2 regions of the Actinoallomurus oryzae genome follow, and region 2 is predicted to be linked to the other one. Evidence: riboswitches for the same ligand, from Rfam matches in the RefSeq annotation. Region 2 holds a riboswitch; the other holds the start of a gene.
The links. Region 2 has a riboswitch for cyclic di-AMP ahead of ABEA10_RS16885 (C40 family peptidase). Riboswitches for the same ligand answer to the same signal wherever they lie in the genome.
Positions count from the first base shown of each region.

Region 1: another riboswitch for cyclic di-AMP. It lies ahead of ABEA10_RS49150 (CHAP domain-containing protein); the one in region 2 lies ahead of ABEA10_RS16885 (C40 family peptidase).

Region 1 covers NZ_BAABHF010000068.1:2,288-17,343, forward strand. The annotation lists gene ABEA10_RS49080 (MBL fold metallo-hydrolase) at 114-365, shown strand; gene ABEA10_RS49085 (sulfite exporter TauE/SafE family protein) at 362-1,108, shown strand; gene ABEA10_RS49090 (DsbA family protein) at 1,734-2,357, shown strand; gene ABEA10_RS49095 (AbrB family transcriptional regulator) at 2,354-2,953, shown strand; gene ABEA10_RS49100 (ArsR/SmtB family transcription factor) at 3,133-3,507, shown strand; gene ABEA10_RS49105 (cation efflux transmembrane domain-containing protein) at 3,504-4,214, shown strand; gene ABEA10_RS49110 (cation diffusion facilitator family transporter) at 4,211-5,242, opposite strand; gene ABEA10_RS49115 (M56 family metallopeptidase) at 5,334-6,263, opposite strand; gene ABEA10_RS49120 (BlaI/MecI/CopY family transcriptional regulator) at 6,260-6,658, opposite strand; gene ABEA10_RS49125 (DivIVA domain-containing protein) at 6,937-7,524, shown strand; gene ABEA10_RS49130 (cation efflux transmembrane domain-containing protein) at 7,633-8,928, shown strand; gene ABEA10_RS49135 (glycosyltransferase) at 9,097-10,161, opposite strand; gene ABEA10_RS49140 (ArsR/SmtB family transcription factor) at 10,288-10,659, opposite strand; gene ABEA10_RS49145 (cation diffusion facilitator family transporter) at 10,758-11,654, shown strand; cyclic di-AMP (ydaO/yuaA leader) riboswitch at 11,867-12,010, shown strand; gene ABEA10_RS49150 (CHAP domain-containing protein) at 12,010-12,990, shown strand; gene ABEA10_RS49155 (hypothetical protein) at 12,998-14,143, shown strand; gene ABEA10_RS49160 (C40 family peptidase) at 14,181-15,056, opposite strand, start outside.
Region 2 covers NZ_BAABHF010000019.1:588,400-604,145, reverse strand. The annotation lists gene ABEA10_RS16940 (ABC transporter substrate-binding protein) at 1-1,652, opposite strand, end outside; gene ABEA10_RS51135 (putative leader peptide) at 1,799-1,882, opposite strand; gene paaI (hydroxyphenylacetyl-CoA thioesterase PaaI) at 1,997-2,377, shown strand; gene ABEA10_RS16930 (hypothetical protein) at 2,442-3,470, shown strand; gene ABEA10_RS16925 (COG4315 family predicted lipoprotein) at 3,701-4,279, shown strand; gene ABEA10_RS16920 (COG4315 family predicted lipoprotein) at 4,401-5,021, shown strand; gene ABEA10_RS16915 (M50 family metallopeptidase) at 5,025-5,762, opposite strand; gene ABEA10_RS16910 (DegT/DnrJ/EryC1/StrS family aminotransferase) at 5,863-6,987, shown strand; gene ABEA10_RS16905 (substrate-binding domain-containing protein) at 6,997-8,742, opposite strand; gene ABEA10_RS16900 (tetratricopeptide repeat protein) at 8,907-10,235, opposite strand; gene ABEA10_RS16895 (pyridoxine/pyridoxamine 5'-phosphate oxidase) at 10,360-11,046, opposite strand; gene ABEA10_RS16890 (class II 3-deoxy-7-phosphoheptulonate synthase) at 11,214-12,545, shown strand; gene ABEA10_RS16885 (C40 family peptidase) at 12,679-13,623, opposite strand; cyclic di-AMP (ydaO/yuaA leader) riboswitch at 13,692-13,847, opposite strand; gene ABEA10_RS16880 (MerR family transcriptional regulator) at 14,091-14,459, opposite strand; gene ABEA10_RS16875 (SDR family NAD(P)-dependent oxidoreductase) at 14,491-15,246, opposite strand; gene ABEA10_RS16870 (CHAP domain-containing protein) at 15,585-15,746, opposite strand, start outside.

The DNA.
Region 1 (15,056 bases), on a different contig from region 2:
CTCGTCATCAGGCTTGCCCGAAGACAGTCCTCATGTTCCGCAAAACCCCCCGGATATATGTTCCGCCTAAAACGCAAGATACCCCCCTTGGGTATTCGGGGAAGGGGGAGAGCATGTACTTCGTCGAGACGCTGGTCTTGAAAGGCCTGGGCAATCGCGGCTACCTGCCCGGCGGGCGAACTGCCGCGGTGGCGGTGGACCCACCCCGGGACATCGATCGGGTCATGGCCGTGGCGGCCCGGCGCGGGATGCGGATCACGCACGTGGTGGAGACCCATCTGCACAACGACTACGTCACCGGCGGCACGCCGGCCTGGGCGCAGGCGGACCTGCCCGTCCGTACCGGCCAAGGGCAGGTCATGTGACCACGCTCATCCTGGCGCTCATCGCAGGCAGTGTGGTCGGCCTGGCGCTGGGGGGCCTGGGCGGCGGAGGGAGCATGCTCGCCATCCCCGCCCTGATCTACCTGCTGCGGTTCAGCCCCTCCCAGGCCACGACCGCCAGCCTGCTGATCGTCGCGGCGACCTCCCTGACCGGGCTGATCGCTCACGCCAGGGCCGGACGAGTCCGTTGGCGCACCGGCACCATGTTCGCCACCGCCGGGCTGCCGGCGGCGGCCGCCGCCGGAGCGGTGTCCGTGAAACTTCCCGGTGCGCTGCTCACCGTGGCATTCGCCCTGCTCGCAGGCCTGGCCGCCGGGCGCATGCTCATCCCCGGAGCCGCCACGGTGCCGAGTGCCGCGGCCGGGCTGGGTAAGGCCACCGCGGCGGGCGCCGGTCTCGGCGCGGTCACCGGCCTGCTCGGGGTCGGTGGCGGCTTCCTGGCCGTCCCGGCACTGGTGTCTGTCCTGGCCTTCCCCATGGGCGAGGCGATCGGCACGAGTCTGCTGGTGATCAGCGCCAACGCCCTGGCCGCTCTTCTTCCCCGGCTGGGGGGTACCGGCGCCGTCGGCTGGGCGATCGTCGGGCCGTTCACCGGCACGGCCGTCCTCGGGGCCTGGGGCGGCGAACGCTGGGTGAAGAGAATTTCCGGTCGCACTCTGCAGAAGGTCTTCGGCATCACGCTGCTGGCCATCGCCGCCCTCATGCTCATCGACGCCCTGCACTAAGACCGCCACCACCGCGTGGGGGAACGACCCTGAACGGTCGGGCCCACGCCACCACTGATGGATCCAGAAAGGTCCTTGACCGATGAACCCGGCGATGACGCCGCAGCAGTTGCATCCCCGCCTGGACGACCTCACGGTCATCGATGTGCGCGCTGGTCGTACTCGGACTCCTCGCCGACCTCATCGTGCCCGGCATCCGTGGGCCTCGGCAGCCGTCGGCGGCGGCCTGGTGTTCTCCGCCCTGACCAACACCTGCGGCATTACTCGCCAAGCTCCCGTACAACCGGCGCGCCGACGCAGCATTCGACCTGCATTCCCCCTGAACACTCTGCGCGGCTGAGAGCGACAACCCGCCGGCCGAGCCCGCAGCGGCCACCCCGGGGCGTCGGCGGTGCTCCCACGGGTATTTTTGTGTGGTGCTGGAGGACTCGACGGGACTATGCGCTGAACCGCTGACAGCGCTCGGTGCCGGTGAACACGGGCGTGGTCGGTGAGGCTGATCGATCGGATCACGCCTCGGCCGGGTTCACGAGCCAGGGTGCTGGTGTCGGCCGCTGCGGTGATCGCGGTGCTGGCGGTTCTGGCGCTGGTCGGCCTTACCGGAGGGTCATCGTCGAAACGGTCGGTGAGCACCGCCCCGACCCCGACGTACGGCTCGACGGGTGCGGCCACGCCACGTCCCACGGGCGGCACCCCCACAGTCACCGGCCCCGCCCCACCGAAGAGCGATCCGGCGCTGTGGCTGGGATCGAACTCCGCGCCGGTCACCGTAGAAGAGTTCGGCGACTTCCAGTGCCCGCACTGCGCGTCCTTCGCGCGCCGCACCGAGCCTGAGCTGCGCCGCCGGTACGTCGGTGCGGGCGTCGTCCGGTTCATTTGGCGGGACTACCCGTGGATCGGCAAGGAGTCCGAGCGTGCGGCGATCGCCGCACGGGCCGCGGCCCGGCAGGGCAAATTCTGGCCTTACCACGACGCTCTGTACGCGCACCGGTTCCCCGAGAACAGCGGCCACCTGGACGATGCTTATCTCCGCGGCATCGCACAACGGCTGGGCCTGAACATGTCCCGGTTCGACGCCGACCGTCGAGACCCGGGAACCCGGGCGCAGGTGCGGAGCGAGATGGGATTTGCCGAGGCGCTCGGCATGTCCGGCACCCCGGCCTTCTTGATCAACGGCACCCTTCTCTTCGGTGATCAGTCGCTGAAGACCTTCGTGGCGGCCATCGAAAAGGCCCGCAGCGAGCGTTGACCTGTGCCCACGCGGGCAGCCCGGGCACGGCGAGTGGCGGCCCGCCCACGGTCCCAGCCGGCGCGCCCAAGGTCGGCTCCGAACAGACCAAGACCGACCTCGACACCGCGATGCACGGCGAGGCGACCGCATACGCCAAGTGCACCCTGTGGGGCGAGCACGCCGCCAAGGAAGGCAGCGCCGACGTGGGACGCCTGTTCACCGGGACCGCCGGCGTGGAACGCCAGGAACACTTCGCCGAACGCGCCGGCCTTGCCGAGTCGTCGGCACCAGTAGTCAGCCTGGCGGCGGCGGCGCTGTTGGCCGGGGTCGCCCGGCTCGACCGTCCGACGGCCCTGCTCGGCATGATCGCGGGAGGCTCGGCGGCAGCGGTCGCCTGCGCGGAGGGTATGCGCGCCGACGCGCGGCTGGTCGCCATCATGCAATACCTGCGCGTGGCTCTGATCGCCGCCACCGCCGCGGCCTCCCAGGCCGACGTTCCGTTGGTCTCCGGCGTGCAGAGCATCCGCCTGTTCTGCATGGTGTTGCTCGCCCCGCTTCTCATCCGCCTGGCGGCGCGGTGGCAGGACCGGCCAGACGAACGCGGGCACGACTGAAGCCAGTGGTCGGCCGGCTCGCTTGGCGGCCGTGGGGTCGAGTCCGGCGTGTGGAACACCAGGCCGCCCCTGCCGAGTGCGTCGATCGCCGGCGTCTCTGCCCGGGGCCATCTCGCCAGGCGAACCTCCGCCGCGCCAAGGTCCAGCCGACACGGCGGTACTGGAGTTACCATCGACTGATGGCGATTGATTCCGAATTTGGAATGGATGAGGTGCTGGACGACCTCGCGCCGGCCGCCGCGCTGTTCCGCTCGCTGGGTGACCCGGCGCGGCTGTCGATCCTGCGGCAGTTGGGTCGCGGCGAGGCGCGGGTGGTGGACCTGACGCGCCGTCTGGGGTTGGCGCAGTCCACGGTGTCCAAGCATCTGGCCTGCCTGCGAGGTTGCAAGCTGGTGGACTATCGCGCCGAGGGCCGGCAGTCCTTCTACTTCATCGCCACGCCGGAGTTGCCGGGTCTGCTGCGTTCGGCCGAACACCTGCTGACCGCCACCGACCGTGCCGTCGCGCTGTGCCCCACGTACGGCACGGCGGTCTCGGCGAAGGGGCTGTCATGACCGCATCGGCGATCGATCTGGCGTCGGCCCGCCGCGACGTGCTCGCGCGCCGGGTGCGGCGGCTCGTGGCCGCGACCATCAGCTACAACGTCGTCGAGGCCGTCGTCGCGGTCACCGCCGGTACGGTCGCCTCCTCCGCGGCGTTGGTGGCGTTCGGGCTCGACTCGGTCATCGAGGTGGCCTCGGCCGCCGCGGTCGCCTGGCAGTTCTCCGCGCGCGACCACGCGACCATCGAGCGTCGTGAGCGCCGGGCGCTGCACATCATCGCGATCTCGTTCTTCGCGCTCGCCGTCTACGTGACCGTCGATGCCGTCCGGACCCTGGCCGGTGCCGGGCATGCCGAGCATTCAACCGCCGGGCTGGTCCTGGCCGCCCTGTCGCTGGTGATCATGCCGGCCCTGTCGTACGCTCAGCGCCGCGCGGGTCGCGAGCTCGGCTCGGTCACCGCGGTCGCCGACTCCAAGCAGACCCTGCTGTGCACCTACCTGTCCGCGGTGCTCCTGGTCGGGCTCGGGCTCAACATGCTGCTCGGCTGGTACTGGGCCGATCCCATCGCCGCCCTGGTCATCGCCGCCGTCGCCGTCAAGGAAGGCCGCGAGGCCTGGCGCGGCGAGAGCTGCTGTGCGCCCGTGCCACGCCCGGGGACCGAGGCCGCCACCTCGTCCGAGCGCGGCACCTGCGGGCCCGGCTGCGGCTGCTGCTCCTAGCCGACTTCCGGCCCGGTGACTGATCCGGCAGGACGGTGGATCGGGCCGTGGGAGTCCTCACAGTGCTCTGGGCCGGCGCCTCCCGCCGCTGCCGGGGTGGGAGCGTGGTCGACCTGGAGCGTCGTGTGAGTGATCTTGTATGCCTCGGCGAGGACTGCTTCCAGGTCGGCGCGTACGGCGTGGCAGTCCTCGCCGTCGGCGACCAGAACGTGTGCGGAGGCGGCGGGCATGCCGGAGGTGATCTGCCAGATGTGCAGGTCGTGGATCTCGGCCACGTGCGGGCGGGCGGCCATTGCCCGGCCGATCGCCTCGGGTGGAAGTCCGGTGGGAGCGGCCTCGAGGAAGATCCGTCCGGACTCGCGGACGAGTCCATGGCCGGCCTTGAGCATGAGGGCGACGACGGCGAGGGAGGCCATCGCGTCGGCCCGGGCGAAGCCGGTGAACACCATGGCCAGGCCGGCGATGGCAGTGGCGATGAAGGCGTACAGGTCGGTGAGGATGTGCTGGAACGCGCCTTCGACGTTGAGGCTGGTGCGGTTCGCGCGCGAGATCATCCAGGCGGCGCCGACGTTGATCACGATGCCGACCAGCGCGGTGCCGAGCACGAGCCCGCCGGTGACGGCGGGCGGCTCGATCAGCCGCCGGATCGCCTCGTACGCCAGCCAGATCGACAACAGCAGCAGGCTGATTCCGTTGGCCTGGGCCGAGAGGATCTCGGTGCGCTTCAGCCCGTACGTGTAGCTGCCCTGCGCGGGCTTGGCGGCGAGCCGCATCGCTACCAGAGCGAGCACGATCGAGGCGGCGTCGGTGAGCATGTGCGCCGCGTCGGAGATCAGCGCCAGGGAGTGCGCGACCAGACCGACGATCACCTCGCCCGCCATGTAGGCGACGATCAACGTGAGAGCGCCGGCCAGCCACCGCCGGTCGGCGTCCGCGCTCACGCCGTGGGAGTGTCCCGCGTGCCCCTCGTCGGCGTTGTCGTGATCACCGTGAGCGTGGGGGGCGTCCTGCGGGTCATGGGTGGTCATTCGCTGTCTCCGCGCTAGGGGCTTGTTCGGGGGTCAGCGGCCGCCGGCGCGTGGAAACCTCCTACAAGGTCTAGGAGCGTGGCGGCCTCGTTCAGCAGAAAAGCGGAATCGCGTCGGCCCAGGCGGCACAGACCACCACCGGGATGGCGACCGAGAGCGCGATCGCCGTCCGGCTCAGCAGGTGGACGTATGTTCCATGCGGTGTCGTTCCGCCTTCGAGGCGGGCCAGTCGCTGCGTGAGCACGGACCGATCGGCCGGACCGGCGGCGAGTCCGCCGGCCGGACACGGCGATATGGCGAGTTTCCGCAGGGCCGCGGCGACGACGTCCGGACCGCTGTTTCGGGCCGCCTCGTCGTCGGCGGCCATCTCGGCCAGCGGAGGCAGGTGGTCGCAGGCTGCGCGGAAGCTGGGCAGCCAGGCGAGCGCCGTGCCCGCGGCGTCGACGAGAGTCAGGATCAGGTGATGGCGCTTGCCGAGATGGGCGCGTTCGTGACTGAGGGCGGCACGCAGTTCGGTGGCGTCGAGACGGTGGAGCGCGCCGCTGCTCATGACGATCTGCCGTTCGCGCTCGGGCAGGCAGTACACGACGGGCACCGGGTGGTCGATGAGGCGGACGTCCGGGAAATCGTGCGACGGCTGGGTCACGAAGTCGAGTGCCTCGCGGTGGTGCCGACGCAGGGTGACGGTACGGCGATAGCGTCTCGCCGCGATCATGGCGAGGATGGTCGCCGCTGCGAGAGGAAGCACGCTCATCAGGTACGTGGTGTCGCTGCTGGGATATTTGTGATGCTTGAGATAGCTCAGCAGCCACTCGATCACGTGATGGCCCAAGCCGGGTCTGTCGAACAGCGCCATGGCCACCAGGCCGGACAGCGCGGCGAGCGTCGCGGCCAGCGTCCCGAGCCATGCCGCCATCGCCACGCCCGGCAGCCGGAGCGGCCAGCGGCTGCGAGCCAGCACGGGGCCGGCCGCGCCTCCGAGCAGGATGCTGACCGTCGCCAGAGCGGCGATTGAGATCATCGTTCGCGGTCCCCGGCCGAGGACGAACGTAGCGGTCGCGAGCGCTGTGCCAGTTCGAGCAGCAGCCGGTGGGCGTCCTGAGGGTCGATCGTCTGGGCGAAGCGGGCGAGGGCCGGTCCTCGATCACTCACTCCGGCCAGCGCATCGACCATGATCTCGGCGACGTGCTCCTCGCGGCTGCGGGTCGGTGCGTAGCGAAAGGCGTTGCGGTCCGGGGTTCGGACGAGGAACCCCTTCTGGACCAGCCGGTCAGCGACGGTCTGCACGGTCGTGTACGCCGAGGGCTTGCCCGCGCCGGCGTTGATGCGTTCCATCACCGCGCGCAGGAGCAGGGGTTCGTCGGCGTCCCACAGCGCTTCCATGATCACGCGTTCCAAGGGACCCGCGATCGCCATCGGCAACCCCCGTTCCGATCGTACGGCTCGTCTCCACTCGCACCGACGACACCGATATCCGCCCGCTGGTTCTCCTACGGATTTTAGGACCTCAGGGTCGGCCGACCCGGGTGACATCCCGCTCACTGTCTGCTCCGAGAGAGGTATCCGCTCGGTCATGGTTACTACAGGAAGTAGGAGGGCAACTCTCCGTGTGCAAACAAAGGTTCAGTCGACGGTAACGGGCCGACCGCGCCTTGCGGAGACGGACCAGCCACGGCGTCAGAAGGAGACTGCCCATGCGTTCCACGGGCGACAGCGGCCTTGACCCGCCACAAGGCGAAGCCTACGGAGCCCATGCGGAACACGATCATCCCCATCCACACGCCGAGACGGCGCCGGTTCTGCACCTGCCCACCGACGGCCGGCTGCTCACCCCCGCCGACGTGCGCAACAAGGTCTTCGCCACCGTACGAGTCCGCGAGGGCTACGACATGGCTCAGGTGGACGGTTTCCTCGACCAGGTCGAGGCCACCTTGGAGCTGATCCTTCGGGAGAACACGGAGCTCAAGCGGCGCCCGGCGCGCTCGCCGGCGGATGGCAGCGCCCCGCAGATCATCGCCTTGGCCCAGGAGGTCGCCGACCGCGCGGTCGCGATGGCCAAGGAGCAGGCCGGCGACATCATCGCCGACGCTCGCGACCGTGCCGAGGCGACCCAGCGCGAAGCCCTCACCTACGGCGGCCGCATCCGAGAAGAACTGCAGGACCAGATCCACCGGCTACGCGCTCTGCTGACCGAGCTCGAGAAGAGAACGGCCCACGCCGCCGACCTCGGTCCGCCAACAGGCCCGGCACCGGATACGCGCCCGAGCGGCGACGTCCCTTAACGGGCCGCCCTGAGCAGATCCGTCTCATCGGACGACGAAGTCCCGCCGTCCGTACGTCTCGCCGTGCCCGATCCCCCCGGCGGCCGGCTTCAGGAGGAGGTGTCACCGGTGTATCTAGCGCAGGGGATCGAGGCGATCAACGTCATCGAGCGCGGCCGGAGCCCCGGCTACGAGGCCTGGATCGCGGTCGGCCTGGTGTCGGTCTCCAGCCTCGCGGGGGCGTGGCTGGCCCGGCGCAACTCGGCGCGGGTGGTCGTCTGGCTGGCGATCGCGTCCGCGACGATGCTGGTCATCGCGATGACCGACCTGCTGCCGGACGCCTGGCGGGAGGCGTCGGAGACCGGCGTGCCGTGGTGGGCGATCGCCGTCGCCGCCGCGGTCGGCTTCCTCGTGATCACCTACTTCACCCGCAAGGGGTGCGGCTGCGAGGCGGACTCGGACAAGACGGCGGGCCGGCACGCACCGGGTCGCCACCGCCGCCTCAAACAGGCGGTCGACACGGCGTTGTTCAGCGGGATGGGCACGGCGGCGGCCCTGACGACGCACCGGGCGATCGAGGGGGCGACCTTGGCGCTCACGGCGTCGGTCGTGGTCGTCGTCGCACTCATGGTGCACTCGGCGAGCGAAGGCCTGGCGCTCGCGGCGCTGTTGGACATGGCCAAGCAACGTCTCGCTCCTTGGCTGGTGGTGGCCTGCGTCGCACCCGCCGTCGGGGTGCTCGCGGCGACCATCCACCCCATTCCCGGCAAGGTCGTGCCGATCCTGCTCAGCATCATCTCGGGCGTACTGACACGCACGGCGGTCGTGGGCCTGAAACTCGCCGCGAGCAAGCAGGCCGGCGGGCGCCTCTCAAGACGACAGGTGACCATCGCCGGACTCGGCGCGATCACGGTCGGCGCGCTCATCGTGGTCGCCCACACGAGCGAGAACGCAGGCCCGGCGCGGACACGAACCCAGCCGGTACACCTCGCTCCGTCACCGGCGCGGAGCGTTCCGCGGACGCGGCCGCGTGGCGCGCCTCGGCGAGGCCGACCGACGGACCGGCCGACGGACCGGCCGACGGCGATGCGGCTGGCCGCCCGGCCGGCGCGCGGCGGCTTCACCTACGGGCTCAAACGCGCCGAGATCCTGTCGCCGCAGCTCAACGTCGTCACTCTGCTGGTCCTGGGCGCCCTGTTCTGCTACGAGGCGATCGCACGCCTGATCGAGTCGCCGGAGGTCGAAGGGCGCTGGGTCCTGACGACGGCGCTGACCACTGGTGGTCATGACGACGGGGTTCGCGCGGGCGGACGCCGTCGCGACGCTGGTGGTGGCGATGCTCATGCTGAAGGCGGGCTGGGGTCTCATCCGCGAGACCGGCCGGATTTTTCTCCAGGCCGCTCCGAGCGCGCTGGTGCCGGGTGAGATCGGTGCCCGGCCACCCGGTCGGGGCGCCTCGGCGACAGTGATCTTGGTGTGCCGGTCCTTCCTGCGTCTCCCCACCGTCGGCAATGTGTCCGGTTGACTTCATGTCGGAGGTGGCTTTCGCAGGCGCCCACGTCGCCGAAGCATCCCTCACCGAACCAGCCGGTTCTAACCGGCCGCTGCGACGATCGAATCAACGACCCGGTCGGGGTCTTCAGCGGTGATCGCGGTGGCCATGCGCTGAGCGGCCTCGGTGTAGCCCGGATCGGCCAGAACCTGCTGGATGGTGCCGGTCAGCGCGGGCACGTGGGCGTCGGCGGTGACGCCGACGCCCACGCCGTGGTGGCGGACCCGCGCGGCGACGTCGTGTTGGTCGCGTCCCATCGGCACGCACACCAGCGGTACTCCGGCACGCAGCGCTGCCATGACTGTGCCGTGGCCGGCGTGGGTGACCACCAGTGCGGCGTGCGGGAGGACGGCCGAGTGCGGCACGAAGCGTTCCACGGTGCTGTTGTCCGGCGGGTCGAAGCGGGCGGGGTCGACCGCCGGGCCGACGGTGACCAGTGCGCGTACCGGCAGTTGCCCGAGCGCGGCCAGCAGCCGGTGCAGCAGCTCGACCTGGCCCTGGTCGCTGGTGCTCAAACTCACGAGCACCAGCGGTTTGTCCGTCCACTGTGGCCGCCAGTCGCCGGGCGGGATGTCGTCGAGTTGCGGGCCGACGTAGGTGACGTGGGCCGGCGGCCGTACGTCCGGCAGTTCGAAAGCGCGGCTGGTGAGCACGAGGACCCGGTCGGCGGCAAGGATCTGGTCGGTGACCGAGGCGACCTCGGGCAGGCCGAAACCACGACGGGCGTCGTTGATCGCGGCCCGGACCCGTCCCCACTTCGGCTGCGCGGCCATCGTCGAGCCGACCCGCCGGTCGGCCAGGTAGACGGTCGGCATCAGCGCGGCGGACGGTACGTCGCCGACGGTGGCGGCGATCAGCGCGCCGTACAACATACAGTCCGCCACCACGATGTCGGCACCGTCGAGCCGGTCGCTCAGGTGCTTGGCGAGCGGTGTCGGGTCAGTGTCCCCGATGGGGTGGAAGTCCAGTCCGGATGCCAGGTGAGCGATGGTCGGCGACCCCGCGACCCGTACCCGGTGGCCGTGTGCGACCAGACGTCGGGCCACCCGGATCTCGGCCGATGCGGTGCCGCCGCCGTCGCGTGCTACGAGCAGTACGTCTGTCATGACCGCAAGGCTGGCACTTGAAGCACGGTTCAAGTCAACGGGAGCGGCATGGTCGAGTTGCTCGACATCGCCGAGGTCGCCCGCCGCAGCGGGCCGGCCCCGGCGAAGCTGCGCTCACAGTGGTGATCATCCGGTCAGGTTCGCCGCCGGGGGCTGGTCGGTCGCGCCGAGTCGGCGGTGTTCGATGTGGTAGACGGCCTCGTCGAGCAGGGCGGCGACGTGGTCGTCGTAGAGGCGGTAGACGATGCTGCGTCCTTGCCGGTCGCCGGTGACGAGGCCGAGGTGGCGCAGGTGGCGGAGCTGGTGTGAGACCGCCGAGCGTTCCATGCCGACCGCGTCGGCGAGTTCGCCGACCGGGCAGGGGCCCTGGCGGAGCCGGGCCATGATGAGCAGCCGGCTCGGTGTGGCGAGGGCCTGCATCGTCTCGGCGACCGTCTTGGCGGTTTGAAGGTCGATCTGGGCGGCGGGGGTCGTTCGCCCGTCCACGCCGTGTCCCATGACGGCGATGCTACCGCGCGTCAACAGGTGAACAGGTATTCACATATTCTCCTATAATGGCCGGGCACGTCGGAGAGACCCCGGGGAGTCGCCCTGTCATGAGCATGCTGGAGACCGTACGAGACGACGCCGCCGACCGGCGTGCGGCCAACCGCGCCATGGCGGTGTCGGCGGCCGGGCTCGCGATCACCGCGGTGGTCGAACTGGCCCTGGCCTTGGTGACCGGATCGGTCGCCCTGCTCGGTGACGGGCTGCACAACCTGTCCGATGTGTCCACCTCGGCGGTGGTGTTCGCCGGGTTCTGGATCTCACGTCGGCCCCCGACCGCCCGCTATCCGTACGGGTATGAGCGTGCCGAGGACCTGTCCGGGCTGGGCGTGGCGCTGGTGATCTGGCTCAGTGCGCTGTTCGCCGGGTACGAGAGCGTGCGGAAGCTGCTCGACGCGGCGCCCACGAGTCATCCGGCCGTCGGCATGGCCGGTGCGGCCATCGGCATCGTGGGCAACCAGCTGGTGGCCCGCTACAAGCTGAAGGTCGGGCGGCGTATCCGGTCCGCGACATTGATCGCCGACGCCAGGCACTCGTGGCTGGACGCCATCTCCTCCGTCGGAGCGCTGATCGGGCTGGCGCTCGTCGTCGCCGGATACCGGTGGGGCGACCCGATCGCCGGCTTCGCCGTCACATTGTTCATCTGCCATGTCGGCGTGGAGGTCACCCGCGAGATGGTCCACCGCCTGATGGACGGCGTCGACCCCGATGACCTTGACGCCGCCAAGGCCGCGGCCGCGCGGGTGCCCGGAGTGCGGTCGGCCGAGGTCCGCGGACGCTGGATGGGCCGCACGCTGGCGCTCGAGGTCGAGACCGGTCTCGGCGACGGTCTCAACCTCGCCGACGCGGATCGGATCAACGCCTCCGTCGAGGAGAGCGTACGGGCCGCGGTTCCGGCGGCGGGCCTGGTGCACGCCCACGCTCATTCCACGGCCGCGACGGCCTGACCCGCCGAAATCTCCTAACCTCCGTAGGAGCAACTGCGGTGTCACCTCGCACACCGCCTGTTCCTCCGCCCTGCCGCGTACAGGATCCGGACCAGATGAGGGTTCCGTACTGGGCGTTAACGAATGTCGCTTTTGGGGCTGATGTTGTGTTTGATTACGGTCTCTACTACGTTGCGTCGTAGCCGGGCTGTGGCATGTCTTCATCCGAAGGCGGGGCCCGGACGCCTAATCCGGTGGCGCCGCCAGCGTCGTTGGAGCCGGGGACCCATGTCTTTGGGGTGAATCCGCCGTGTGCGGTAGGGCTTCTCCTGGCCCGAACCCGTCAGCTAACCCGGTCGGCGGGTGAGGGAGAGATATGGATCCGGTAGGCCAGAAACTGCTGCACATCGCCAGGGCCGAGCTCGGCTACAGCGAAAAGAGCAGCGGCTACACCAAGTACGGGAACTGGTACGGCGAGCACGTCGCCCACGGCGGCGGCTACGACACCGCGCCGTGGTGTGACATGTTCCTCGCCTGGGCCGCCGACAAGGCGGGCGTCGAGGACTGGACGGGGGAGTTCGCCTCCACGCCCGATCACGCGAGCTGGTTCCAGAAGCACCACGCGTGGGGCCACAAGCCTGAGCCGGGCGCCATCGTGTTCTTCTCCTTCTCGGGCGGCAAGAGCATCGGCGACATCGAACATGTCGGGATCGTGGAGAAGGTCCACGGCGATAAGCTCACCACCATCGAGGCGAACCACAACAACAAGCTCGGACGCGCCGATCGCGACGTCAGCCAGGTCGTCGGCTTCGGCTATCCCGCCAAGGTCAAGGTGAAGGGCAAGCCCGTACCGGGGACGGAGCAGAAGTACCAGCCGAAGCACTCGGCACCGGCGCTGTCGCCGCGGGAGATCGTCGGGGACGTCGGGGCGCAGCAGCAGGTGGCGCAGACTTCTCACGCGGCGCCGGAGCAGCCGTTGGTCGACCAGAGCGGGATGCTGACCGGGTTGCTGGCCGTCGTGGTGTTCGGTACGGCCACGCTGGCGATCGCCAGGTCCAGGGTGAAGGTGCCGGTCCCCGCGTCCGGCGTTCAGCTCCGCAAGCGCGGGAAGCACCACCGCAGGCCGGTGGAGCTCCCCGCCGAGATGACTCCGGCGCACCTCGACGAGGCCGACGTCGGTACGGCGGTGATGCCGGCCTTCACGGCCGAGGCGGCGGCCCAAGCGGAAGATCGCGAGTTCTGGGGGAGGATCTCCGGCCTGGAGGAGGATGAAGAACTGGCGTTCTGGGACTCGATGCACTCGGTGATGGCGAGCGCTCGCCCGTCGGAGCGCGCGTCCGCGATGGCCGGTATGTAGGAGCCGAGTGGGCAGGAAACCGTCCGCCGCGCCGATCCGCGCGGTCCGGCCCCTGGAGGGTGGGTTGCCCCTGCGGACCTTCGAGGAGTACCGGTCCGCGGGGCGGCTCGTCCGCCGGGAGCTGGATGACGCGGAGCGCCTGCGCCGTGAACTTCTCCATGGACGTACGGCACCGCGTCGGTTCCCGCCTGACTTCGCGGGTCGGCTGCTGGCGGTATGGAACGCCTACGTCCTGCAGATGGTCGGGGAGCACTTGCTCGACGCGGTGCGGGTTCGCTCTCTCGGCGCCGTACGCCCCGAGGCGTCGGCTCGGATACTGGCGTTCCTGGGTCCGGCGGGCCGCTGGATGTCCCAGGCCGCCCATGCCGCGGCCGACGCCTCGTACCGGGTCGAAGAGCGGGTGCACCTTCCGGCCGAGCCGCCGGGGTGGCCGAACCGGACGTACGGTCCTTATCCCCTGTCGACCGCGATGGCGGCAGCCCTCCGGGCGGTTCACGCACGGGCCGGCTCCACCCTGGCGGACCATGTCCGGGCGCCGGTCGGGGATGAGGAGGATCTGTTCTGGCTTCGCTGGCTACTCGACAACGCCGCCGCGGCGATCGAGTACACGGAACAGCCGGACCTCGATGAACCGTCATGGTCGGCGATGACCGCCGCCTATCTGCGGTACGCGCTCCGGATGCTGTTCCTCTTCGGCCAGGTCGCCGCGATGCCCGCCCTGCTCGACGCCCGAGACCCCACCACCGTGGTCTCGCTCGTCGCCCGCGGTCCGTCGAGGACCGACATCTGGTCTCTCACCGACCCGGGTCGGCGCACACTGTGGCGCTCACGTCCATCGGCGCGCGCGGCGGTCGAGAAGATGTGGGCCGCGAACCCGCGGCCGGGGGCGACCGTCCGGGTGCAGGCGCAGATCGACGCGGCGTTCCGGACGGGCGCGATCGTCTTCGCCACCGACCGGACCGGCGAGCGGCTCGGATGCCTCTACCGGTGTCCCTGGCCGGCGGTGTACGAGGTGCGCAGGCCCGTCACGATCGGCGGCACCCACCTGCTGCCGATGGAGCACTTCACCTTCGACGCGCTCGGCGAGGGGCATGGCCAAGGGGGCCGGATCGTCGTGTCGGTGTTCGTACCCGCCGACGCCGCGGTCGGATGAGGCAAGCCGGCTTGCCGGGCCATCTGTGCGAGATCTGTCAGGGCCGGCTGGCGCCCACGTAGTGCGAGACGTACCAGGGGTTGGACATGCTGTCGAACTTCACGACGCTGCCGGTGTGGGGGGCGTGGATGAACCTGCCGCCGCCGACGTACATGCCCTCGTGACCGAGGTTGTCGAAGTAGACCAGGTCGCCGGGCTGCAGGTCCGACTTGGCGACATGGCGGGTGGCGGCGTACTGGTCGGGGACGACGCGGGGGAGGCTGACGCCGGCGGCGCGCCAGGACATCATGGTCAGGCCGGAGCAGTCATAGCCCTTCGGGCCGGTGCCGCCGTAGATGTAGGGCTTGCCGAGCTGGGCATAGGCGTATTCGAGGGCTTTACGCGGCGGGCCCGAGGCGGGACCGGTGTAGGTCCCGCCGATCGGACCTCCAGGGCCACCCAGCACTCCGGCTTCGCGTAGGAGTTTCTTCTGCTGGTTGATCGCCTTCTCAACGGTCGTCTTCTGCTTCTTCACGCTCTCGGTGTGCTTCTGGACGACCTGGAGGGCGTACTGCGCCATGGCCTGCTCGCGGCGGAGGCGCTGGGCCGAGTTGACGAACGCCTTGAGCTCCTGGCTTCGGCCGCTGGACAGCTGGGTGAACGCCGACATCTGGCTCAATGCGGCGTTCGGATCCTGCGCGGCCAGCAGGGACGTGGTGTAGTCCAAAGTCCCGTTCTTGTAGGCCGCCGCCGCGATCTGCGCCACCCGCGTGTGCATGCTCTTGTAGGTGCGTTCCTCGGCGGTGACCTGGCCGTTCAGAACCTTCAGTTCCTTCTTGGCCGCGTCGAGCTGGGTTTTGGCCTTGTTGTACTTGTCGACGAGCTTGTCGACCTGACTGTTGAGCTTCGCCAGCTTCTTCTTCGTCGCGGCGAC
Region 2 (15,746 bases):
TAGGCGTTCTTGACGTTCTTGCCGGTCAGCCGGATGTAGATCGGGTGGATCAGCGGAACGGTGAGCGCCTGCTTGCCGATCTCGGCGTCCAGGGCGCCCCAGCGCGGCCGGGCCTGGGCCGGGTCGGTGATCTTGTTGATGGCGTCGAACTCGGCGTTGATCTTCGGGTCGTTCAGCTGGGAGGCGTTGAAGTTGCCGCCGTCCTTGAGGATCTGGCGCCCGTCGAAGATCGGCCCGAGGAACGGCCCGCCGGTCGGCCAGTCCGCGCCCCAGGTGGTGACGAACATGCCCGGCTCGGTCGAGGGCTTCTGGATGGTGTCGCCGTACGAGGCGTCGTCGTAGGCCTTGAGGTTCACGTTGATGCCGGCCTGCTTGAGCGCGGCCTGCACGGCGGTGGCGACGGCCGGGCCGTCGTGGTTGTAGTCGGCGTTGCGGTGCGCGAGCGTGACGGTCAGCCCGTTCGGGTGCCCGGCCTGGGCGAGGAGCTCCTTCGCCTTGGCCGCGTTCCCGCCCGGTCCGGCCGGGAAGTAGTCGTAGGGCTGGTAGCCGAACGCGGCCTGGTCGGGCAGGAAGGTCGTCGCGGCCTTGGCGAGCGAGCTGCCGCCCGCCGCGTTGACCACCGACTGGCGGCTGATCGCGTACGCGACCGCCTCTCGCACCCGGATGTCGTCGAACGGCTTCACCTTGGGGTTGAAGGCGATGTAGTCGGTCTCGCCGAACTCACCCTTGACCGCGCGCTTCTTCAGGTTCGGGTCGTTAGTGATCCGGGCCAGCTCGGCGGGGGACAGGTCGGTGTCGGTGGTGATGGCGTTCGCGTCCTTGCCGGCGCTGGAGCTGAGCCGCTGGTTGATCACGGCCGCGTTCAGCCCGTAGGTGCCCTCGATCCGGTCGGGGCAGGCCAGCCGCTGGTCGTCGACCGTGCGCGACCAGTACGGGTTGCGGACCAGGACCATGCTCTTGTCCTGCTCGTGCGACTGCACCTTGTACGGCCCGCTGGCCACCGGGTGCTTCTCGTACCCGGTGCCGTCGTCCTTGGCCTTGGGTACGGGGGCGAACTGCGTCGCCGTCGCCACGTACGGGAAGTCGCCCTCGGGTTTGCGCAGCTTGAAGACGATCGTCTTGTCGTCCGGCGTCTGGATCGAGTCCAGTTCCTTGCCCTTGTACGGGCCCTTGTAGTCCTCGCCGCCGACCAGCCAGTCGCGCAGGTACGGGATGCCGCCGGGCAGCTCGGGTGCGAACGAACGCTCCACACCCCACTTGATGTCCTTGGCGGTGATGGGCGTGCCGTCGTCGAACTTCAGCCCGTCCTTCAGGTGATAGGTCCAGGTCTTGGCGTCGTCGCTCGGCTTGCCGATGTCGGTGGCCAGGTCGGGCACGACCTGGTCGCCCGCCTCCCCGGGCACCCGGTGCCGGGTGGTGAGCGTGCGGAAGATCAGAGAGGGGACCGCGCCGCCGCCGGAGGTGTAGATCCGGGCGGGGTCGAGGTGGTGGGAGGTGGGGTCGCTCTGGTTGAGGATGTAGAGCGTTCCTCCCTGGCAGTTCTTCGGGTCGAACGCCCCACTCCCCGACGAGGAGGAGCCGTTGTCCGACGAGCAGGCCGCGGCGGCGGCCAGCAGGGCGGCGGTGGTGAGCAGGGCAGCGCTTCTTCGCATCACAGGTTTCCCATTCAGGGGGACGGCGGCGGCATGACACGACTGCCACAGAGGATGACAGCCGTGGGTTGACCGGAAAAGGGGGAGATCAAGACCGGAACGCGAGACGTCCGTTGATCAGGGGCGGGAGGCTCAGAGACTTCAGATCAGGCCGCACACAGCGCGCTGGCCTGCCGCCGGAGGTCGACGTGCAGGCGTGCGACGAGGGGCTCGCTCCGATACACAATCATGAAGATATCTCATGCGGGGATCATGGGCTCAGAGGTGTTCCCCTGATCAACGAAGCGTGGTCCACTGGGGGCGTGACGGAGGCCGATGAGGTGGCGCGGCGCTGCGCCGAGAAGATGTACGCCGCCGACCGCTCGTCACGGCACCTCGGCATCGAGATCAGCGACGTCGCGGCGGGCCGCGCCCGCGCGACCATGACCGTCGCGGACACGATGGTCAACGGCCACGGCATCGCGCACGGCGGTTACGTGTTCCTGCTGGCCGACACGGCCTTCGCCTTCGCCTGCAACACCTACGAGATCGTCACCGTCGCGGCCGCCGCCGACGTGGTCTTCGTCGCCCCGGCGCGGGCGGGCGACGTACTGGTCGCCGAGGCCGTCGAACGCGTCCGCTTCGGCCGTTCCGGGGTGTACGACGTGACCGTCCGCCGGGCCGGCGGCGAGGTCATCGCCGAGTTCCGCGGCAACAGCCGCGCCCTGCGCCCGGAAACCCCATGACCGAGCGAAGCGAAAGAACCGGAAACGTGTCCCTGTGGTCACATCCTCCGACGAGGGGGGATTCATGACCGGGGGAACGACGAGCCCGCGGCGCGAGGCGTGGGAACTGCTCGGCGGCGAGTACGACGTCCGGGTGCTCGAGCCGTCGCCGCCCGCCGTCACCGAGCCGCCCTGGTACGCCGACGACCCCCTCGCCGGGCCGTACGGCGTCCGGCTGGTGACGCCCGTGTCCGGGCTGGGCCGCAGCTGGGACGACCTCGCGGCCGAGCGGCCGGACCTGGCCTCCTTCTGCGCCGACCGCTGGCTCGGGGCGTGGCGCCGGCTCGCGCCGCTCCCGCGCGCGTTCGTCGCGACCCGGCGGTCGCTGCACGCGCTCGCCGAGCACGTCGTCGCGCCCGCCCGGCACGCCGCCAACGGCGAGATCGGGCTGCGGTTCACCCGTGGCGGCTTCGGCACCCCCTACTTCGGCGACGACGAACAGGTCCGTGTCGAGGCCGGCCGGCTGGTCGTGGGCGGTGCCGTCCACACGCCCGCGACGCTCGGGGAGGCCGCCTCGCTCGCCGGCGTACGGCTCGGCATGCCGCCGGAGGTCTACCTTCCGGCCACGCCGGCCGCCCCGGACACGCATCTGCCGGTCAACCCGGCCGCCGCCGAGGCGCTGGGCGCCTGGTTCGGCTTCGCCTGGTCGGTGCTCGAACAGCTCCGCTTCGAGGGCCGCAAGTCATACCCCCGGGCTCCCCTCGCTACTCCCTCCGCGGCCGGTTCGTCCCTCACCGGCCACTCCACTCGCTCCTCGGCTCGCCCTTGCGCGCCCGGCCGCGTGCAGCTGTGGCCCGAGCACTTCGACGCCGCCGTGGAGCTCGGTGACGACGCCGCCGGACGGCGCGCCACCTTCGGCGCCTCCCCGGGCGACGGTGCCCACCCCGAGCCGTACCTCTATGTCGCCCCGTGGCACCGGCGCGCGGGCCGCTTCTGGAACGACACCGCGTTCGGCGGCGCGTCGCTGACCTACGCCACGCTCCTGTCCGCCGACGACCAGCGGGAGACCGCGCTCGCCTTTTTCCGGCAAGCCCTGGCCGAGTTGAACTCCTGATCCCCGCGCGCCGGGAATGGCGCGCCGCGCTTTCCCAAGCTCAGTTAAGAATCGGATCGGTTCCCGTTTAACAACGGACGGGCAGGGACCTCCGTGCGGGGGCACACGGGGGGACGGCCTCGACGAGCAGGCCAGACGTTCCCGGCTACGGCGAACGCGGGGCGTGACGGCGCACCACGCCGGACGCCTGCTGGTGCCTTCCACGTCACCGTGTGAAAGGAGCGACAGTAATGCGCAAGGGAGTCATGGCCGCCTGCGTGCTGGCCACCAGCCTCGGCTTGCTGACGGCGGGGTGCGGCGACAAACACAAGGCCGTGCCGTCGTCCGGCGGCCTCGCCCAGCCCACCTCACCCGGAATGGAGTCCCCACCGGCGACGGAGTCACCCCAGTCGCCGCCGACCTCGACCGAGTCGCCCGGGGCGACGACGTCACCCGCGCCCGGGCCGGTGACGATCAACGCCAAGGACACCAGCCTCGGCAAGATCCTGGTGGACGACAAGGGCATGACGCTCTACCTGTTCGAGAAGGACAAGGACGGCAAGTCGTCCTGCACCGGCGAGTGCGCGACGCAGTGGCCGCCGGTCCTCACCACCGAGAAGGCCACGGCGGGCCAGGGCGTCGACGCGAGCAAGCTCGGCACGACGGACCGGACCGACGGCACCAAGCAGGTCACCTACAACAACCATCCGCTCTACCGCTTCGCCAAGGACACCAAGCCCGGTGACATGAACGGCCAGGGTGTCGAGGCCTTCGGCGCCAAGTGGTACGTCGTGGACGCGACCAAGGGCGAAAAGATCGAGAAGAAGTAGCCGCGGCGCGGGCCGTGCGTCTCGCCGGTGGCGGCCACGCCCGTGGGCGGCGCCGCCACGGCGACCGTCGGCCCCGCGCTCACCGCCCACTGTCCACGTTCACGTCGAGGAACGGACTTTCATGCGCAAGGCAGTCAGGGCCGTCTGGGCGCTGGCCGTCGGACTCGGCCTGCTCGCCTCGGGCTGCGGCGGAGGACACCGGGCCGTACCCGTCTCGGGCGGGTACGGCGGGCCGTCGTCGGCCGCTCCGGAGTCGCCGGCGCCGGAGTCGGCGTCCCCGCCGGCCGAGTCGCCGGAGCCTCGGCCGGCGCCGTCCGGCGAGACGCCGCCGCCCGTCTCGTCCGCACCGCCGGTCTCGTCGGCACCGCCCGGCGCCGGTCCGCTGGAGATCCGGTCGAGGCAGACGCGGTACGGCAGGATCCTCGAGGACGGCCGCGGCAAGACGATCTACGTGGCCGCCAAGGACAACGCCGACTTCGAGTCCCACTGCACCGGCGCCTGCACGAAGGACTGGCCGCCGCTGTTCACCAACGGCCAGGTCAACGCCGGGCCCGGGGTGAACTCGGCCTGGCTCGGCACGATCGGCCGGACCGACGGGCCGACCCAGGTGGAGTACAACGGCTGGCCGCTGTACTACTCGGCGCGCGACGTCGGGCCCGGCGACATCAACGGCCAGGGCATCAACGCGTACGGCACGACCTGGTACATCGTCGACGCCGAACGGGGCCGGCCGGTGAAGTGACGGCTACCAGTTCGGCAGCTGCGGCAGCGAGTCCGGCAGCAGCCAGGCGCCGCCCGCCACCAGCGCGATGACGGCGACGATCCCGAAGCCGAACACCCACATCAGGCCCGGCATGCCGGTGAGCCGGGCCAGCTGGTCGGCGTCGGAGTCGGGCGCGCGGCCCCGCGCGCGCTTGGTCTGCAGCTCCACCACCGGGCGCGCGCCCGCGAGCAGAAGGAACCAGGTGAACGCGTACGCGAACGCCGCCTGCACGGTCGGCGACGCGAACCAGGACACCGCGAAGATCACCGCGCCGGTCGTGACGACGGACACCACGCCGTACACGTTGCGGATCAGCAGGAGGATCGCGGCCAGCAGGACGATGCCGGCCCAGAGCATGGCCGTGATGTGCCCGGTCGCGAGCAGCCCGGCCGCGCCGAGGCCGAGCAGCGGCGGCGTGACGTAGCCGGCGAACGCCGTGACGATCATGCCGGCGCCGTACGGCTTGCCGCTGGAGACGGTCACGCCCGAGGTGTCGGAGTGGAGCCGGATGCTGTGCAGCTGCCGGCCGGTGACGAGCGCGGCGAGCGCGTGCCCGCCCTCGTGCGCGATGGTCACGACGTTGCGCAGCACGTGCCACACCGAACGGACCGACACCGCCCCGAGCGCGGCCACGCCCGTCAGCGTGACCAGCCACCACGGGGGGTGCGGCTGTGTGCCCATGACGTCGTGCCAGACGTCGCCGAGTGTGGACAGGTCCATGCATCACCTCTGACCGGTACGACGTGCCGGGCCGCCGTGAAGTTTCTCCGGCGGGCGAACCCATATCTTGGCTCAAGTCGGCCAGTAAGGTGTTGCCACTATGAGCGACCCGTTGATGAGCGTTTATCCGCCACTCGAGCCGGCCTCCCTGGTGACGCGGCGGTCTCGGCTCTTCCCGTTCGACAGAGACGGGCTCACCCTCACTCACCTGGGGCGTGGCGCCATCTGGCTGGCGCTGAAGGCGCTCGGCCTGGGCGCCGGCACCCGCATCGCGATGCCCGCCTACCACTGCGGCTCGGAGGTCGAGGCGGCCCGGCTCGCCGGCTGTGAGGTCCTCTTCTACCGGGTCTTCCCGACGCTGCAGGTCGACGAGGAAGACCTGATGCGGGTGGCGCGGCAGTGCCATGCCACCTACCTCATCTCCTACTACGGCTTCCCGATGCCGTCGTTGCCGCCCGGCACCCGGGTCATCGAGGACGCCGCGCACGCGCTGTTCTCCTACGACGGCGGCGGGGCGATCGGCTCACGCGGCGACGCGGCCATCTTCTGCCCGCGCAAGTCGCTGGGCGTGCCTGACGGCGGCGCGGTGCTCATCCGGGGCGGGTCCATCGAGGCGACCGGCCGGCCGCCGTGGAAGGGCATGGCGCGCTCGATCGCCTCTCAGGGCATGGGCTGGGCGGCCCAGTCGCGCGCCGGCGTGCTGCGCGCCCCCGCCACCAAGGTCTTCCGCAAGGTCAGCAAGACCGAGCAGGCGGTCCAGGCGGGCACGCTCACCGAGGTCGTCATCGGCGAGTGGGACCTCGAGGTCGCCGACATGGAGAACGCCGCGTCCAAGCCCTCCCGCATGACCGAGTGGGCGGTGCACGGCGCCGACGGCCAGCGCATCCGCGAGCTGCGCCGCCGCAACTACCAGATCCTGCTGAACGCCCTGCCCGACATCTGCCTCGACCGGTTCCGCGGGCTGCCCGACGGCGTCGCGCCGCTCTACTTCCCCGTACGCGTGCCCGAGCGCGACCGCACCATCGCCGAGCTGCAAAAACGCGGCGTACGCTCGATCGAGATCTGGCCGGTGGCCCATCCGCTGCTCGACCGTGCGCGCTTCGCCGAGCTCGAGCCGCTCCGTCACCAGATGCTCGCGCTCCCGGTCCACCAAGGCCTGAGCGAGTGGCACGTCGAACAGGTCGCCCGCGCGGCGCGCGAGGCCGTCATCGCCGCCCACCGCTGACCGGCGGGCTCAGGGCGGGCTCGCGCACAGGGGGTTGCGGTCGCCGTTCCGGTCGATGCACGGCGGGTAGCCGCGGACGCTCAGCTCGGCCCGGGCGCCGGCGCCGCCCAGGTAGTCGATGAAGCGGCGCAGCAGCGAGCCCGGGGCCGGATCGCCCGCGGTGTAGAGGTACTCCACGGTCCAGAACGGATAGCCCTGCGCGATGCTCGTGGCCTCCGGCAGCCTGCCGCCGAGGGTCACGACGTGAAAGGTCTGCCGCCGCGCGGCCTCGGTCTTGGCGGTCGGCGCGTCCGCGTAGCCGATCCCGCCGGGCGTGGTGGCGACCTTGTCGATCACTTCGCCCGTCGTACGCAACTCGCACCGGATGGTCGCGGCGTGCGGGGGCGGGCTCTGCTCGGCGCACTCGGTCGAGGACGCCGCGCCCTCCGAACGCCCGAGCAGCAGCTTGTCCTGGAGGATCTGGCGGGTGCCGGACTCACCGTCGCGGCCGACGATGCGAATCGGCACATGCCGGCCGCCGAGCTGGTCCCACCAGTGGAAACGACCGCTGAAGACGTCCCTGATCTGGTCGGCGCGCAGATCGGTGACGCCGGTCGAGTCCGACACGATGACGCCGTAGACGATCACGGCGACCGGGTGCGTCCGCAGGTCGGCGGCCGGCCCGGTGGTGTTCGGGCCGTCGTTGAGCACGGCGAGCCCGTCCGGCGCCGGTGCGCCTCCGTCGATCAGGTCGTGCATGCCGGCACGGCTGCCGGTGAGCCGCAGGTCGATCGCGGCCGAGTGACAGGCCTTCGTGTACTCGCCGGAGATGAAGCCGAGCGGCTCGGAGAAGGCGCTGGACCCCTCCAGCCGCAGGTGACCGCTCGCGCACCGCACCGCCGGTTCGGGGGAGGACCCGAGTGAGGCGCCCACCACGTTGAAGACCAGGACGACCGCGAGAAGGGCGCCGAGCGCGAACGCGGCGCGCGGCCAGCTGATCCGGCGGCGGTCCTTCTCGTTCTTGACCACGCCGCTGTGAATCGCCCCGCGGACGTCGAAGTCCTTGGTGATCTTTCTCTGGCCCGCCCGGTCCTCCGGAGCCCCCGGCTCGTGCAGGACCACGACGAGCTTGAACTTCTCCCGCCGGCGCAGCGCGAGCTCGGGCAGCCGCACGCCGTGCCACTCCGGGGCGGCGGCCTTGTCCGGGCCGGACGGCGCGGGCCCGAGCAGGATGGGCCGGAGCCGGTCCCCGAGCAGCCGGCGGACCGCCCTGATGCCCTTGTCGTCGTCGGCGGCCTGCGCGCCGTCTCCCGGCGCCTGGGAGAAGAACTCCATCCCGTCCCGGATGTTCCTGCGCAGCTCGTCGCTCGAGGCGTCGGAGATCCGCGCGTCCCAGATGACGCGTTTGCCGAACGTGAACGACATCGCCGTGCCGAAGTCGCCGGGCTCGATGTCGTACCCGCCGGTGTTACGCACCCGGACGATCACGATGCTCATCCGGTCGAGCAGGTCGGCGTACAGGCTCAGGCGCCGGCGTGGGTCCCTCGGGTCGTCCGGGTCGGATGGGCCGGAGGCGTCGTCGCGCAGCGCGACCGGGTTCAAGCCGATCTTGGAGTTGTAGAGCACCCGGTAGTCGATCCGCCGGCGCCGGATGAAGTAGCGGTCGGCGATGGGCGTGGTCACCAGCACGATGATGAGGACGCCGATGAAGAGGTTCTCCTGGCGCTGGGCGATGAGCTCGGCGATCGCCTGAGCCATCGTGAGCACGCCGCCCATGAATCCCGCCTCCCCGCCCGCCCCGCGATCAGGAGATCGTAGGCTCGCGCCGGCCCGATCCGGCGGGGTGGCACGGAGAGTTCACCGGCCCTTCACGCACCCGGAACGTGCGTGCACTCCGGTGGTCGGCGGGCCCGGGCGTTCCCGGGCCCGCCGACGTGCGTTCAGATCTTGCGGATCACCACGATGGGGGTCTGCTCGTCCTCGTTGCCGGCGGGGTTGTCCGACAGGACCTTCTCCACCCACTTGCGGTCGACGCCCGCCGACGCGCCGACGACCCACGCGCCGGTCAGGTTGTTGGCGTCGACGACGCAGACGTGGCAGCCGAGGGCCGCGGCGAGCTCCTCCGACAGCTTGTCCGGACGGCCGGGGCCGAAGAGGAGGTGGTGGTCGTGCGGCGGCAGGGCGGCGGCCACGTCGTCGATCATCGCGGCGCCCGGCCCGGCGACGCGGTAGAACCAGCCGCGCTTGCCGACGAGCTTGCCGGCCGCGCCCGCGGCGGCGCCGAGCAGGACCTTCGCGCGCCCGGCCTCCATGATCGCGCCCTGCATGCCGGCCGGGCTGTGCAGCGGCCCGATCTTGCCGACGAACTTGCTGAGCTGCTTGGCCATGCCCTCCGGCGTGATCATCTCCAGCGGGATCATCCGGCCCTGGCCCGCCGAGGCGGGGCTCTCGGAGAGCGCGAGGATGTCGTCGGGGCGCAGCTGCCCGGCGGTGGCCTCCTGGATCACCGGGAGGATGCCGGAGCGCAGCGTGATCATTCTGGTCTTGATGGGGATGCGGCGGGCGCCGACGGTCCGCTCGTCGACCGGCGCCACCGTCGGCGGCTTGGCCGGGGCGGTCTCGCCGAAGTGCTGGTGCAGCATCTCCCTGATCTGCATGTTGCCCGCGTAGATGGACGCCCCGCGCTGGAGGACGTCCCGGGCGCCCGCGGGGTCGCCCGCCTCGAGCCGCAGGTGGGCCAGCAGGGTGTAGTCCGACGCGTAGACCAGGTAGTCGGGCGCCAGTGCGATCAGGTCGGTCTGGTACTTCAGGGCGCGGGGCTTGTCGCCCCGGTCCACCGCCCACTTCGACAGGCGCTTGAGCGCGTGGCGGCGCAGCTGGGAGTCGTTCACGACCGACTCGAGGAGCGCCTCGGCCTCGTCGATACGGCCGCCGTCCTTGAGGATGTCGGCCAGCGTCAGGGCGTACCAGGGGATGGTGGGGTACTTCTCGCGCGCCGCGCGGACGATGTCCGCGGCGCGGTTGTAGTCGCCCCGCCACTTGTACACCTCGGCGAGCGCGGCGGTGGCGAAACGGGTGTCGCCGCCCGCCGCGATGGCCGCGTTGGCGATCTGCTCGGTCTTCCGGTCGTCGCGCTCGTTGGTGAGGACGAGCCAGGACAGCAGCGACAGCCCGTCGCCTTCGAGATCGGCCCGCTTCGACTCCAGGAGCTGCTGGGCCTCTTCCGGCTTGCGGAGCCAGATGTCGTAGGCGCGGCTGGTGGTGCTCATGTCAGAACCTCATGCGTCGTCGGCTGTCTGCGGGGAGTCGGCCCATCATCGCAGACGCGGGCCGCGCCCGTGATGAAGGCGATCAACTGCGATCCGGCCCGAAACCGGACCGGTGGGAAGGAAACTACGGCCACAGCATGTGGCGTTCCCATGGGCTGTGGCGATCGGGACGTTCGTAACGCAGCCGGGTGTGAACGCGGTCCTTGTCGGCCTGCCAGAACTCGATCGCGATCGGAACGAGGGTGTAGAGCGTCCACTCCGTGCTGATCAGGGCGGGGTCCGACTCGATCCGGGCCAGCGCCGCGCGAAAGGCGCGGTCGCGCTCTCCGGCGCTCTCCAGATGGCCGCTCTGCCGGCCCAGCAGCGCCTCGGCGCGGGCGGAGGGCGCACGGGCCAGCAGATCGGCGGCACTCTGCTCGGGGGACGCGGGCTCCACGGTGCCCCGCACCCGTACCTGGCGGCCTTGCAGGGGCCAGTAGAAGGTGAGCGCCGCGCGGGGCAGATCCGCCAGCTGACGGCCCTTGGGACTGCCGGCGTGCACCGCGAACTGCCAGCCGTCGGCGTCCACGTTCTTGAGGATGAGGACCCGGGCGTCGGGGCCGCCGTCCTCGCCGACGGTCGACAGCGTCATGGCGTGCGCATCGGGAACACCGGCCTCGACCGCCGCTGTCAGCCAGCCGAGGAACAGGTCGACCGGCTCGGCCGGGGCGCCGGCGGGATCGAAGTCCGCCAGCGGGCCGGCGAACACCTCCAGACCCCGCAGCCATTCCCGCACACTTCCGGCCTGCCCGAGATCGTCACTTGCGCCCATCATGCCCCCTGGCCATCGCTGTCCCCGGCTGTGAGTCCCCTCGACCCTACCGAGGGGCCGGGACGGCGGCCCGGAACGTATGGGTCTCCCCAAGACCGGGCAAGGGCGCCGCGTCGTGGGCGGCCGGCTGCCCGGGCATGGCGTAATGGTCGATACCCTAGGTGCCCGTGGACCTCCTTGACTCCTGGCGCGATCTTCCCGCGGCCCAGCAGCCCGACTGGCCCGACCCCGCTCAGGTGCGCGTCGTCGCCGACCAGCTCGCCAAGCTTCCGCCGCTCGTGTTCGCGGGCGAGTGCGACCAGCTCCGCGCGCAGCTCGCCGCCGTGGCGCGGGGCGAGGCGTTCGTGCTGCAGGGCGGCGACTGCGCGGAGACGTTCTCCGGCGCCACCGCCGACGACGTGCGCAACAAGCTCAAGACCCTGCTCCAGATGTCGGTGGTCCTGACGTACGCCGCGAGCGTGCCGGTCGTGAAGATCGGCCGGATGGCGGGCCAGTTCGCCAAGCCGCGGTCGAAGCCGGTCGAGGTCCGTGACGGCGTCGAGCTTCCCGCGTACCGCGGCGACATGGTCAACGGCTTCGGCTTCACCGCCGAGGACCGCACGCCGGACCCGGGACGCCTGCTGCGGGCCTACCACGCCGCCGCGGTGACGTTGAACCTCTGCCGCGCCTTCACCCAGGGCGGGTACGCCGACCTGCGCCAGGTCCACGCGTGGAACCAGGACTTCGTGGCGAACAGCCCGGCCGGGCGCCGCTACGAGCGGCTCGCGGGCGAGATCGACCGGGCGCTGGCGTTCATGCACGCGGCCGGCGCCGACCCGGAGGAGTTCCACCGCGTCCAGCTCTACTCCAGCCACGAGGCGCTGATCCTCGACTACGAGCGGGCGCTGACCCGCATCGACTCGCGCTCCGGCCTGCCGTACGACGTGTCCGGGCACTTCCTGTGGATCGGCGAGCGCACCCGGCAGCTCGACGGCGCGCACGTGGAGTTCATGCGGCGCATCCGCAACCCCATCGGGGTCAAGCTCGGCCCGACGACCAGCGCCGAGGACGCCCTGGCGCTCATCGACAAGCTCGACCCCGAGCGCGAGCCGGGCCGCCTGACGTTCGTGATCCGCATGGGCGCCGGCCGCGTACGCGAGGCGCTGCCGCCGCTGGTGGAGAAGGTCACCGCGAGCGGGGCGCAGGTCGCGTGGATCTGCGACCCGATGCACGGCAACACCTTCGAGGCGGAGAGCGGCTACAAGACCCGCCGGTTCGATGACGTCGTGGCCGAGGTGGAGGGCTTCTTCGACGTCCACCGGTCGCTGGGCACCCACCCGGGCGGAGTCCACCTGGAGTTCACCGGCGACGACGTCACCGAGTGCGTGGGCGGCGGCCACGAGATCGTCGAAGACGACCTTCACCAGCGGTACGAGACCGCCTGCGACCCGCGGCTCAACCGCAGCCAGGCGCTCGACCTGGCGTTCATGGTCGCGGAGATGTACCGCACGACGAAGTGAGCGAGGGGCCCCGTGCCCGGGGCCCCTCGATTCATACGGCGCGTGCGTCGTCCAGGCGATGCGTGCGTCCCTCAAGATCGCGCGTGCGCCGGTCAGGCGATGCGTACGACTCTCAAGACGGCGCTTACGTCGATCAGACGATGCGTACGGCTCCGGCGAACGGGCGGGTGGCCAGGTCGGCGACCCGTACGTGATCGCCGGTGTGCGGCGCGTGGATGAACTTCCCGTCTCCCAGGTACATCCCCATGTGGTGGATGTCGGAGTAGAAGAACACCAGGTCGCCGGGCTGGAGCTGGCTCCGTGAGACGTGGACGCCGGCGTTCCACTGGTCGCCGCCGTAGTGCGGGAGGTTCACCCCGACCTGCTTGTACGCCCACATGGTCAGGCCGGAGCAGTCGAACCCCTTCCCGGGCGTGGCGCCGCCCCAGACGTACGGGACGCCGAGCTGCGTGAGCGCCGCGCGTACGGCGCCGATGGCCTTGGTGGACCCGCCCGGGATCTCCGGCACGCTCTCGCCGCGTTCGGCACGCTCGACGGCGTCCTTGAGCAGCGGCCTGCGCAGCTTGTCGAGCGTCTTGCCGATCGTCGCCTTCTTCTGCGCAAGCTGCGCCTTGAGCAGCGCCGACCGCGAAGCCCGGTCACGGGCGTTCTGCCAGGCGCGCTCGGCGTTCTGGATCGCCTGGGTGAGCTGGCGGACCTGGGTGTCGTCCTGCTGGGTGAAGAAGTGCAGGGTCGCGGCCTGGTCCAGCAGCGCCTGCGGGTCCTTGGCGGAGAACAGCGCCGGGGCCTCGTCGGGCGCGCTGTGCATGTAGCGCAGCGCGGCCAGCCGGCCCACACGCTGCTGGATGGCCTTGAGGGCCTTGGTCTCGCGCTGTGAGGTCGCCTTGGCGATCGTGCTGGCGCGCTGGGCCTGCCGAAGCCGGACGCGCAGCCCGTCGTACTGCTCGGTGAGCTGTTCGAGCTGGGTGTTCAGCTGGTCGGCCTGCTGCCGGAGCGCGTCGATCCGGGGTGCCGGTTTCGCCTCGGCCGCCGGCGACGGCAGGATCAGTCCGCCGGTGAGAAGAATGCCGGCGACCACGGTGTTGCGGCTGCGGTGCGGCCTATGATGCGCTTTCGCGGTTCGCGAAGGCTCCATTCAGGTGCTCCTCATTTCTCCTGGGCCGCCTACCGGGTTAGCTGACGGGTTCGGGCCAAGGAGAAGCCCTACCGGTTACGGATTCACCCCGGGACCGAGCGCGATGGGAGAGAGTCCCGTGAAGCGCTCCGCGAGTGGGTCCCCGGCTCGCCCGGCGCGCTGGCTTGCGCGCGAGGCGACTCGGCGGTCCGGCCGGGAACCGGCCGGTGACACCGTGGGACATTAACGGACCGTGACGTGATGGCCAACCGGAACATGCGGAGATGGCCTGGCGTCTTCAAGGATGGTCACTGTGGGTGATGCCGCTCTGGTTCTTTCCGCCTAGCGCAGAGCGAAGCCCGGCCACGAAAGGCGGGATGTACACCGATATCTCGGCGAACGCCCCGGCGACCCGTGCGGGCGGCGTACGGTCAGAGCCCGTCCCTGTCGCAACCGCCGTTGACGCGGTCGAGGAACACGCTCAGACGGTCCCGTATCTCGGCCAGCGCGGTGATCTTCCCCTCGAGTTCGGTGAGCTTGCCCGCGATGACCGAAGCGCTCCCCGGGCACCGGTTCGCCTCGATGTCCTGGTCGAGGCAGGGCAGGAACGCGTGGAGGTCCTCGGCGGTGAAGCCGAGCGAGAGCAGCAGCCGGATGTTGCGGACCCGCAGGATGGAGTTCTCGCCGTAGTCCCGGTACCGGTTCGCCGTACGCCGGGGGTGTAGCAGGCCCTGTTGTTCGTAGTAGCGCAGGGCGCGGACGGTGGTTCCCGCCTCGTGGGCCAGTTCGCCGATCAACACGGTCGGAGATTACCTTTCGGGTGAACGCTCCTCATGCGATGTTGATCCCGCCGTCGACGCGGATCACCGAACCGGTCAGGTAGCCGGCCTCGGGGCGCGCGACGTTCACGATCCACCAGGCGATCTCCTCGGGCCGTGCGGCGCGCCCGAGCGGGACGCGGGCGAGGATCTCGTCGCGGCTCGCGGCGATCTCCTCGGGGGTGAACCCGGCGTGCGTCAGCACGGGCGTCTGTGTGATCCCAGGAGCGACCGAGACGACCCGGATGTTCCGCGGAGACAGCTCGACGGCCCAGGTGTGGGTCAGGAAGTCCAGGGCCACTTTCGTGGACCCGTAGACGGAGTTGCCCGGGAAGGCGCGCCCTGGGCCGTTGGCGGTGATGTTGACGATCGTGCCGCCGCCGTCCTCCAGCCGGGGCAGGGCGGCCTGAGCGAGCATCAGCGGGCCGATGAGGTTCGTGTCGAGTTGCTGCTGCGCGACGTCCCGGTCGATCGTGCCGAGCGGCGCCGGCCGGGTGACGGCGGCGTTGTTCACCAGGACGTCAAGCCGCCCGAACGCCTCGACCGCGGCGGTCACGATCCGGGCGGGCGCCTTCGGCGCCGCGACGTCGGCGACGAACGTGCGGATGCCGGGTCGTCCTTCGGCGGTCCGCTCGAGGTTCTCCGCGTTTCGGCCCACGACGAGCACCTGGGCACCCTCACGTGCGAACTGATGCGCCGTCGCCCGGCCGATCCCGGTGCCGCCACCGGTCACGATCACGCTCTGACCCTGGAGTGACGTCTTCGTCATATCTTGCCCGTTCCTTGTCGTCGCTGGGTCCGCTCGGCCGTGCCGAACGATGCCGCGACGACGCTAAACGTTGACCCCGGCGTCAGGGTCAAGCGCGAGGGAGAACAGGCGGAGACGGGGAGGCCGCCGGCGCAGGCCGACCGAGCGCGAGCGCGCGCTCCAGGGGCAGGGTCGGCCTGCAACGGGTCCACGTGCCGAGCCGACCGTTGAGATCGGACGTCCGGCTCGGTGCGGACCGGGGGAAAGCGGCAGTGCCGGGCTCGGAGAAGAAGGCCCGGGCGATGACCGAGGGCCCTCCCACGGGCGGGGAGGGCCGGCTCGGGCTTCAGAGCCCGCTCTCAGACGTTGAGCGACTCTTCGGAGCTGGGCTGGGAGACCGCGGCGTGGAGGGTGTTCCAGAACGCCAGCTCGACGTCCTCCTCCAGCTCGGTGATCTTGCCCCAGAACTCCTTGTCCTCGGCCAGCGCGGCGGCCTCCGCGGACAGGACGGGCATGACCGC